Linked DNA regions of Parazoarcus communis. The protein of the gene in region 1 interacts with the protein of each later gene in a pairwise test. Links are inferred from orthologs where the notes say so. Each region holds a gene or a part of one and is shown on either strand. Other genes may lie near its edges.

Region 1 (7,979 bases):
TCGAATCCGTGTTCAGCGTGTGATGACGATGGGCTCGAGCCCGTGGCGTCGCGCGGCGCGTACCAGTCGTCCATCCTGCTTTATCGCCTGGAGATAGGTTTCGAGCCGCTTGAACCAAGTGGCGTCACCAGGAGCTACAGCCCATGCGTATGGCGTAATGTGGTAGGGGGTGCCGGGCGAAATCAGGCGCGCCCAGTCGGACCGGTCGAGCATGCGCTGGCTAAAAGGGTAGTCGGTCATGAAAACGTCGGCACGGCCGGATGCAACCTCCTCTTCACGCGCATGAGGTGATCCGAGTATCGCGAGCCTGGCGTGACGAAGCTTGTCGACCATGACCTGCTCATGGATCGTGCCCTTGGCGACGGCAACGACGATTCCCGGTTGATCAATGTCATCCCACCGCTTGACTCGACCGCTGCTGCGGGCGGCAACCGCATAAATGTCGCTCGCGAGGTAGGGGGCTGTGAATTGAAGCTTCTCTGCACGCTCGGCGGTGATCCCGACACCGAACATCGCGACGTCGCAGTTGTCGCTGAGCAAGTCCTTCGCCAGGCGGGGAAAACTGCTGTCGACGAATTCGACGCCGACGTTCAGCTCCCGACCGAGCTCGAGCGCGAGATCGATGTCGATGCCGCGCAATTCGCGTGTTGCCGGGTCCCGGTATGTCACCCCGAAGTACTCCGGCCAGATGCAGATCCGGACGCGTTTCTCGTCGAGGATGCGATCAAGGCGGCTTTGGTGCCCGTGCGCGTCGAAAGCGACGCCCTGAATCATGGCGGCGCCGAAGAGCACGAGAAGCCAGCGAGCAAATTGAAGAGAGAGCGGGGAAGTCACGAGTATCCTCAATGCAGCCACGAGTCTCCATGGCTCCGCGCTGCAGCGTCGCGCACCTCAGTCACGCCGACATCATGCGCATGTCGCCGGATCAGCTCCGGCAAGCCTATTTCTATTACAAAAGAACTAAGTTATCAAGCGCCGGGATGTGACATCTGCCTGCTTGATGCAGGGTTTGCGGGCAGGATGGCAGCGGTTGTGCGGCTGCCATCCTGCAGGGGTCATGACAGGAACATGCGATAGGCCGGGTTTGTCGTCTCGTCGACATACTCGTAGCCGAGGCGCTCGAGAAACGCATCGAAGGCGCCGTTGTCTTCCGGCGGAACCTGCATGCCCACCAGTACCCGGCCGAAGTCGGCGCCGTGGTTGCGATAGTGAAAGAGGCTGATGTTCCAGTCCGAACGCAGATTCGACAGAAAGTTGATCAGGGCGCCCGGACGCTCGGGGAAGGTGAAGCGATAGATCACCTCGTTCTCTGCCTGGGGCGCGCGCCCACCGACCATGTAACGGACGTGGGTCTTGGCCAGTTCGTCGTCGGTCAGGTCGACGGCCGGCAGATCGTGACGCGCCAGCATTTCGACCAGTCGCGTGGCTTCGTTGCGGTTATGTACCGTCACGCCGACAAAGATGTGTGCCTTCTCGGCATCGGCATAACGGTAGTTGAACTCGGTGATGTTGCGATTGCCGAGCAGGCTGCAGAACTTGCGGAAGGAGCCCGCGTGTTCCGGGATCGTGACTGCAAGTACCGCTTCGCGCTGCTCGCCAAGCTCTGCACGCTCGGCCACGAAGCGCAGACGGTCGAAATTCATGTTGGCGCCGGAGGCGATCGCGACCAAGTGCTTGTCACGCAGTTTGTTGCGGCGCGCGTATTCCTTGGCGCCGGCAACCGCAAGTGCGCCGGCGGGTTCGAGAATCGAGCGGGTGTCCTCGAACACGTCCTTGATTGCGGCGCAGATCGCGTCGTTATCGACCAGGATCATCTCATCGACATATTGCTGGCACAGGCGGAAGGTTTCGCGGCCCACCTCCTTGACGGCAGCACCATCGGCAAAGATGCCTACCTGATCGAGCGCCACCCGTTTGCCGGCCGCCAGCGAACGCGTCATCGCGTCGGCATCGACGGCTTCGACGCCAATGATCCGGGTCTCCGGGCGCAGACGCTTGATGTAGGCCGCGACACCTGAGATCAGGCCGCCGCCGCCGACGCAGCAGAATACGGCATGAATGGGTTGGGGGTGGGCGCGCAGGATCTCCATGCCGATGGTGCCCTGGCCCGCGATTACATCCGGATCGTCGAAAGGATGGACGAAGGTGAGCTTCTCGGCCTTCTCCAGTTCAAGCGCGTGGGCATAGGCATCGGAGTAGGACTCGCCCACCAGCACGACTTCACCGCCCCTGGCCTTGACCGCGTCGATCTTGATCTGTGGCGTGGTGCTGGGCATGACGATGACCGCACGGACACCGAGTTTCTTCGCCGACAGCGCCACACCCTGGGCGTGATTGCCGGCCGAGGCGCAGATGACGCCCCGCTGCAGGGCCTGGGGCGACAGTTTGACCATCTTGTTGTATGCACCGCGCAGCTTGAAACTGAATACCGGCTGCATGTCTTCGCGCTTGAAATACACTTGATTGTGAATTCGGGCGGAGAGATTGCTGGCGAAATCCAGTGGCGTCTCGATGGCGACGTCGTACACCTGGGCGTTGAGAATACGTTCCAGATAATCCGGGCTTGCGGCGGTCATGGCTTTGGCTTTGTGCGAGCGCACTGCGGTAAAGGGGCTGAGGGTAGCAGTCGATGCGGCACTGCGGCAAGCGCAGTGCCCGAAAAAACATCCGGGCGCAAGGGGGAGTACCCTTAGTTCGCGAGATCGGAGGCGGTGCCGTCCGGCTTGTCCGCTTCGAGCAGTTTGATCTGGCGCTCGATAAACTCCTGGGTGGAGTCCACTCCCCGCAACTGCAGGATGGTCGAGCGCACCGCCGCCTCGAGCAGCACCGCAAGGTTGCGGCCGGCCGCAACTGGCAGGGTGACGCGGGGGACGGAGTCGCCAAGGATGTTCTGATGTTCGCGCTGCATCGGAAGCCGGGTCGGGTCGTCCTGCCCCGGCTGACGGCGTTCAAGGTGGCAGATCAGCCGCAGGCGCATCTTGCGGCGACAGGCGGTTTCGCCAAAGATGGTGCGGATGTTGAGAATGCCGAGTCCGCGCACCTCGATGAAGTCCTGCAGCAGTTCGGGGCAGCGGCCCTCGAGTACGCTGGGCGCGATCCGCGAGAACTCGACGATGTCGTCGGCAACCAGGCCGTGACCGCGCGAGATCAGCTCCAGCGCAAGCTCGGATTTGCCGGCGCCGGAATTGCCGGTGATGAACACGCCAAGTCCGAGCACGTCCATGAACACACCGTGCAGCGACACCTTTTCGGCGAGCTGTCGTGACAGGTAAAGGCGCAGCTGGTCGATGACCCCGGCTGCCGGTTGGGGTGTGGTGAACAGCCCGACGTTGTGCGCCGCGCAGACGCCGTGGACAATATTGGGCACTTCGCAGCCATCGGCAAGGATGAAGGCAGGCGGGTGTGCCGACAGGATGTCGTTGAGGTGGTGTGCGACCTTGTCACGTGATTGCCGCTGCGCCCAGGCCAGCTCGGCTGCGCCGAGGATCTGCAGGCGGGTAGGGTGAATCAGGTTGAGGTGGCCAATCAGGTCGGCCGGCCAGATGCGCTCTTCGGCAACAGAGAGAACCGCGTCGATACTGCCGCTGACATGGGTCAGCTGCAGACGTTCGCGGTTGTCGTCATACAGCTGCGAGAGGCTCGTTTGTCGCATCGGAACCCCAGTCGTTGAACAGGGTGTGGAGTGCCTGTGCGTCGGGTGCGGCCTGCAGCTGTTCGCGGAAGCCGCGATCGCTGAACATCTGTGCCAGCTCCGACAAGAGCTGAAGGTGGGTCTCGTTGGCCTGTTCGGGTACCAGCAGGACAAACAGCATGTTCACCGGACGGCCGTCGGGCGCATCGAACTGCACCGGGGCTTCGAGACGGAGAAAGGCGCCGGCTGCGTCCTTCAGGCCCTTGATGCGGCCGTGGGGAATGGCTATGCCCTGGCCGAGGCCGGTCGATCCGAGGCGTTCGCGCGCAAACAGGCTGTCAAACACCATGCTGCGGGCGATGCCCTGATTGTTCTCGAACAACAGGCCGGCCTGCTCGAAGACGCGCTTCTTGCTGCTGGCGTCGAGGTCGGCAACCACGTTCGAAAGTGGCAGGAGTTGGGAGATGAGGCTCATGCGCTTTGGGGCTCACGCAGCGCCGCCGGAGCGGACGCAACGCTGAAAGGTCTCTCAGGCCCGGGTGAAGCCGGGCCGCCAAATTAAGCGGCGGATTATAACTTCACCTGGGGCTGAAAGGCCTGGTGAAAAATCACGCCTCGGGGGTCTGGTGCTTGTGCGAGTCGTGGTGGTGATCGGTGCTCTTCTGCTTGTACTTGAGCACCTGGCGATCGAGCTTGTCGGTCATTGCGTCGATGGCTGCGTACAGGTCAGCGTCGGAGCTTTCGACGTGGATGTCCTTGCCGCGCACGTGCACGGTGACTTCAGCCTTCTGGTCGAGTTTCTCAACGGAAAGGATCACGTTCACGCTGGTAACGTTGTCGAAGTGGCGGATGACGCGGTCGAGCTTCCCGGAGACGTACTCGCGGATGGCCGGGGTCACTTCAACGTGGTGTCCGGTGATGTTGAGATTCATGGTAACTCCTCTTGGTATCAAAGCGCTTTACGCAGACTGACCGGCGGGATATTGAGTGATTCGCGGTATTTGGCGATTGTGCGCCGCGCGACCACGATACCCTGCTGGCCCAACAGATCGGCAATCTTTGCGTCGGACAGGGGTTTCTTCCTGTCTTCGGCATCCACCAGCTGGCGAATCAATGCACGAATCGCCGTAGAGGAGGCCGCACCACCGGTGTCAGTGGCAACGTGACTGCCGAAAAAATACTTGAGTTCGAATACGCCGCGCGGTGTCGCCATGTACTTCTGAGTGGTGACACGCGATACGGTGGATTCATGCAGCTCGAGCTGGTCCGCGATCTCCCTGAGGGTCAATGGACGCATTGCCACCTCGCCATGATCGAAGAACTGTCGCTGCTGGTCAACGATGGCCTGAGATACACGCAAAATGGTATCGAAGCGCTGTTGTACGTTCTTGATCAGCCAGCGTGCTTCCTGCAGCTGGCCGGTGAGGCCGCCGCCCTGGCCGCGGTTCTGCTGCAGCAGGCTCGCGTAGAGCTGATTGATGCGCAGGCGTGGCATGGCTTCGGCATTGAGCGACACCGTCCACCGGTTGCGGATCTTGCGCACGACGACATCGGGCAGCACGTAACGGGTTTCTTCGTTGGAATGCTGTGAGCCCGGGTGCGGGTCGAGTCGGCAGACCAGCGCCTGGGCATCGCGCAGGGCGTCGTCGTCGCACCCGGTGAGGCGCTTCAGCTTCGCAAAGTTTCGTTCGGCCAGCAGTTCGAGGTGCTGTTCGACAATGACCAGCGCCAGGTCACGGCAGCTGCCTGCAGGCATGGCCCGCAGCTGCAGGCCGAGACACTCCTGCGGGGTGCGTGCACCAATCCCCGCCGGTTCGAGCTGCTGCACATGTCGCAGGGCAATCGCGAGGTCGTCGAGGTCGTAGTCGAGCTCGGGCGGGAGCAGTTCGAGCAGGTCTTCAAGTTCCTGGTGCAGGTAGCCGTCGCTATCGAGTGCTTCGATGATGAAGCGCACCAGCAGGCGGTCACGGTCCGACAGGGGGGACAGCGCAACCTGCTGGTCGAGATAGTCGCGCAGCGAGGTGCCGGCGGCCTGGAACTCCTGGAAGTCGCTGTCCTCGTCGTCGTCGCTCTTGCTGCTGGCGCCGCTGCCGGTGCCCGACCAGTCCATGCCTTCGTCAAAGTCGGCCGATTCGTTCTCGTTGCGGGGCTCGGCTTCCTGGGTGGTCTCGGTGCTGGTCTCGCGCGGGGTCTCGGTTGCGGGCTGCGCATCGTTGCCGACAGCGGCCGGTGCGAAGTCGCTGCCGTCGCCGTCTTCGCGCTCGAGCATCGGGTTTTCCAGCAGAAAGCGTTCGATTTCCTGGTTGAGCTCGAGCGTGGAGAGCTGCAGCAGTTTGATGGACTGCTGAAGCTGCGGAGTGAGCGTCAGGTGCTGCGAGAGCTTGAGCTGAAGGGTCGGTTTCATGATGCCAGTCGAGGGTGCGTGCCGGAATCAGAGGCGGAAGTGTTCGCCGAGGTAGACCTGGCGCACTTGCTCGTTGGCGATGATCTCGTGCGGCTTGCCGCTGGCAAGCACGCGCCCCTCGGTAATGATGGTTGCGCGGTCACAGATGCCGAGGGTCTCGCGCACGTTGTGGTCGGTGATCAGCACGCCGATATTGCGCTCCTTCAGGAAGCGGATGATCTTCTGGATGTCGAGGACCGCGATCGGATCTACGCCGGCAAACGGCTCGTCCAGCAGGATGAGGCGCGGGTCGGTGGCGAGCGCGCGGGCGATCTCGCACCGTCTGCGTTCGCCGCCGGACAGCGAGATGGCGGTGTTGTCGCGCAGGTGGGTAATTCCGAGTTCCTGGAGCAACTCTTCCAGGCGCTCGTCGATTTGCGCCACTGGCAGCCCGCGGAGCTCAAGCACGGCGCGGATGTTCTCGGCGACCGTGAGCTTGCGGAACACGCTCATTTCCTGCGGCAGGTATGACAGCCCCAGGCGCGCACGAGCGTGGATCGGCAGATCGGTCAGGCGGGCGTCGTCGAGCGTGATCTCGCCGCCGTCGGCGCGCACCAGACCGACGATCATGTAGAAACAGGTTGTCTTGCCTGCGCCATTGGGGCCCAGCAAGCCGACCACTTCGCCCGAGCCGACCTCGAACGAAACGTCATGAACGACTGTGCGTGCCTTGTAGCGCTTTTGCAGGTCGGTGACCTTAAGCAGACTCATCAGGGTCTTCTTTCAACAGTTTGCAGATCACGTCAGTGGAAAAACCACGGGTTTGCAGGAAACGCGCCTGTCGCGCCCATTCGCGGCGATCGTCAGGGGCGAGGCCGAATCTAGACTGCCACACTGCACGTGCGCGGTCGAGTTCGGATTCCACACATTCGCTCTCGATGGCCTCGTCGATCAAGGCCTTCGATACGCCACGCCTCGCGAGTTCGTGCCGCAGACGCTGACTGCCAAACCTGGCGGCCTTGCTGCGAATCCACGCTTCGGCAAACCGGGTGTCGGAGAGCAGTTCGAGTTCGCTCATGCGAACCAGTACGGCTTCGATCTCCTCGGCGCTGCCATACGGGGACAGCTTGCGTGCGAGCTCCGCCCGCGAGTGATCCCGACGGGCGAGGTGGCGCAGCGCGCGCTCGCGCAGACTCGGTTCGCCCATCAGGGGTCAGCGTCCGGGCGGGGCGGAAATCAGGCTTCGGAAGCGACGGGTGCCGCGCCACCGAGCGCGGCCATTTCGCCCAGTCCGACGGCTGCGCGGACCTTGTTCTCGATCTCGCGAGCCAGCGCCGGGTTTGCGCGCAGGAACTCGCGTGAGTTGTCCTTGCCCTGGCCGATCTTGTCGCCGTTGTACGAATACCAGGCGCCGGACTTGTCGACGATCTTGTAAGTCACGCCGAGGTCGATGATCTCGCCTTCGCGGGAGATGCCTTCTCCGTAGAGGATGTCGAAGTGCGCCTCCTTGAACGGCGGGGCGACCTTGTTCTTGACCACCTTGACGCGCGTTTCCGAGCCGACGACTTCGTCGCCCTTCTTGATGGCGCCGGTACGCCGGATGTCCATGCGGACCGATGCGTAGAACTTGAGGGCGTTACCACCGGTGGTGGTTTCGGGGCTGCCGAACATGACGCCGATCTTCATCCGGATCTGGTTGATGAAGATCACGAGGGTGTTCGTACGCTTGATGTTGGCGGTCAGTTTGCGCAGCGCCTGCGACATCAGTCGTGCCTGAAGGCCTGGCAACTGGTCGCCCATCTCGCCTTCGATTTCGGCTTTCGGGGTCAGTGCGGCGACGGAGTCGATGACGACGATATCCACGCCGCCCGAACGCACCAGCATGTCGGCGATTTCGAGCGCCTGCTCGCCGGTGTCGGGCTGGGAAATCAGCAGGTCGTCGATGTTGACGCCGAGTTTCTCAGC
Region 2 (2,870 bases), 1.4 Mb from region 1 along the record:
GGCCAGATAGTGGGTGGCGAAGTTGAGCGCGGAAGCCAGCGCAAACACCATGGCCACCATTTCCACATCGAGATTGTGGAAGTGTCCGAGCGAGGCGTCCTTGCTCGAAAAGCCGCCCAGCCCCGCGACCGAGAACGCATGGATGACCGCATCCCAGCCTTCCAGGCCGGCGAACCAGAGGCTGAAGCCACAGCCGACGGTGAGCAGGATGTAGGTGAGCCACAAGCCCTTGGCCGTCTCCGCGATGCGGGGCGTGAGACTGCTCTCCTTCATCGGCGTGGGCACCTCGGCCTTGAACAACTGCCGGCCGCCGATGCCGAGCAGAGGCAGAATGGCGACCACCAGCACGATCACCCCCATGCCGCCGATCCAGTGCATGAAGGTGCGCCACAGGTTGATCGAGGTCGGCAGGTCGTCCAGCCCGGTGAGGATCGTCCCGCCGCTCGCCGTCAGGCCCGATACCGCTTCGAAGTACGCGTCGACCAGAGACAGGTGCGGAAGGTAGCCCAGCAAGGGCAGCGCGCCGAAGACCGGCAGTACCACCCAGGTGGACGCGACCAGCAGAAAACCGTCGTGCACCCGCAGGTCGCGGCGACGCCCGCGCGTCCCCAGCCACAGCAGCGCGCCACACAGCAGGGTCACCACGATCGCCTGATCGTAGGCCATGGTCGCGCCATCGTCGAGCCAGAACGAAACCGACAACGGAAACAGCATCAGCAAGGCGAAGATCACGATGATCAGGCCAAGCGCGTTGAGGGCAGGGTAGTAGGCGCGCACCGGAGACGAGTACATGAACTTAAAGGAAGGTGAAGCTGACCTGGAACAGCTTCTCGACCTTGCTCACCAGATTCTTGTGGGTACAGAACACGATCACGTGATCCTCGTTCTCGATCAGCGTGTCGTGGTGGGGAATGATCACCATCCGCCGGATCACCTTGCCGTCACCACCACGCCGTTCGTCACGCACGATCGCGCCAATCGTCGCGCCCTTGGGCAGGGTGATCTCGTCGATGCGACGCCCCACCACCTTGGAGTCCTTGGGCTTGCCGTGCGCAATGATCTCGAGCGCCTCGGCGGCCCCGCGGCGAAGGCTATGGACCGCCACCACATCGCCACGACGCACATGCGCGAGCAGCGATCCAATGGAGGTGTGTGCGGGCGAGATCGCGATGTCGATCGGGCCGCCCTGCACCAGGTCGACGTAGCTCTTGCGATTGATCAGCGCCAGCGTGCGGCGCGCGCCCATGCGCTTGGCCAGTGAAGCGGACATGATGTTGTCTTCTTCATCGTTGGTCAGCGCCACGAACAGATCGGTCTCGTCGATCCCCTCATTCTCGAGCAGCTTCTCGTCGGTGGTGTCACCCCGCAGCACGAGGGTATGGCTGAGCTGGGTTGCCAGCATCTCGGCCCGGCGCTTGTCGACCTCGAGAATCTTGACGTGATAGTCGTTCTCGATCGAGCGTGCGAGGCGGAAGCCGATGTTACCGCCGCCGGCAATCATGATTCTCCGCATGGGCTTGTCGGTGCGGCGCAGTTCCCGCATGACCTGCCGGATATGCACGGTCGCCGCCAGACAGAACACTTCGTCGCCGGGGACGATCACCGTGTCGCCCTCGGGAATGATCGGCTCGCCATTGCGGTAGATGGCGGCAATGCGCACCTCGACGTTGGGCAGGTGAAAGCGCAGCGCCTTGAGTGGATGCCCCACCAGGGGGCCGCCCTCGAACGCACGGACACCGATCAGGCTGACCACGCCATCGGCAAAATCCAGCACCTGCAGCGCCTCGGGAAAGGCAATCAGGCGCTTGATGTGATCGGTGACGATCTGCTCGGGGCAGATCGAGAAATCGACCGCGAAGTTGTTTTCGTCGAGGAGTTCGGGGTGGTCGACATAGTCGGTCGAGCGCAGGCGCGCAATCCGCGTGGGCAGATTGAACAAGGCCTTGGCCACGCGGCAGGCGCACAGGTTGGTCTGGTCCGACTGCGTCACCGCGATCAGCAGATCGGCGTCTTCCGCGCCCGCTTCGCGCAGGACGGACGGCGACGCAGCGTTCCCGCACACCGTGCGTACTTCCAGCCGCTCGCGCAATTCCGCGAGGTAGTCCGCACTGGTGTCGACGAGGGTGATGTCGTTGGCTTCAGATACCAGATTTTCAGCAACCGACGCACCGACCTGGCCGGCACCAAGAATGATGACTTTCAACGGGATAGCCCCAGATGAACGCAAGAGCGGCCGATTCTACGCGGTGTTTCATCGACACGAAACAGAATGTTGCAATGCAGCAACCTGCGTATCGATACGCCAACCGTCGCGCCCACGTGGTCTATCCCTTAAGCATCAGTTTTCTTCGTGGCGCCGACCGGCCTGCAGGCCCAGCTGCTTGAGCTTGCGATAGAGGTGCGTGCGCTCCAGCCCGGTCTTCTCGGCAAGACGGGTCATGTTGCCACTCTCCAGCCTGAGGTGGTGCTCGAAGTACATGCGCTCGAAAGCCTCACGGGCTTCACGCAGCGGCTGATCGAGCGGAATTGCACTTGCTGCCGCATCGGGGTTGGGCGCCAGCAGACGTCGCACTTCGGGCAGGCCGATCTCCTCTTCGAGCGTTGCCAGCGCCAGCGACCTCACCGCGGCGCGCAACTCGCCATAGCCTCCGGTCCAGCTGTGCGTGCGCAGGTGATTGAGCGCAGCCGTGGAAAACCGGCGCAGCGGCACATCGTTCGCTTCGACCAGATGCAGCAGCACCTGTGCTGCAAGCTCGGGTAGATCGTCACGGATGTCACTCATTGCCGGTGGCGCCAGGCTGATCTCGAACAGGCGGTCGAGCACGGCCTCGTCCCAGCCCTCGCTAAGCAGTGCATCGTGACTGCGCTCG

The links. Proteins that work in one complex are often made in the same cells at the same time.
Region 2: the proteins of ptsN (region 1) and trkA interact in binary tests that used the Escherichia coli proteins (3 or more experiments, as listed by UniProt). The link is inferred for Parazoarcus communis from one-to-one orthologs.

The regions. Positions count from the first base shown.
Region 1 is NZ_CP022188.1:2,603,208-2,611,186, forward strand. Bases 2,364-5,299 are described here. They hold ptsN (PTS IIA-like nitrogen regulatory protein PtsN), read right to left. Parts: upstream 4,107-5,299; coding sequence 3,621-4,106; downstream 2,364-3,620. Other genes in these bases: ilvA (threonine ammonia-lyase, biosynthetic), read right to left, coding at 2,364-2,576; hprK (HPr(Ser) kinase/phosphatase), read right to left, coding at 2,690-3,652; hpf (ribosome hibernation-promoting factor, HPF/YfiA family), read right to left, coding at 4,240-4,563; CEW87_RS11975 (RNA polymerase factor sigma-54), read right to left, coding at 4,581-5,299. In the rest of the region: CEW87_RS11950 (substrate-binding periplasmic protein), read right to left, coding at 13-834; more of ilvA, read right to left, coding at 1,056-2,363; more of CEW87_RS11975, read right to left, coding at 5,300-6,035; lptB (LPS export ABC transporter ATP-binding protein), read right to left, coding at 6,063-6,785; recombination regulator RecX, read right to left, coding at 6,772-7,221; recombinase RecA, read right to left, coding at 7,251-7,979. UniProt on the Escherichia coli protein: Seems to have a role in regulating nitrogen assimilation.
Region 2 is NZ_CP022188.1:1,172,799-1,175,668, forward strand. It holds trkA (Trk system potassium transporter TrkA), read right to left. Parts: upstream 2,204-2,870; coding sequence 797-2,203; downstream 1-796. Other genes in the region: CEW87_RS05395 (TrkH family potassium uptake protein), read right to left, coding at 1-777; CEW87_RS05405 (sigma-54-dependent transcriptional regulator), read right to left, coding at 2,339-2,870. UniProt on the Escherichia coli protein: Part of the constitutive potassium transport systems TrkG and TrkH. May regulate the transport activity of TrkG and TrkH systems. Binds to NAD(+) and NADH.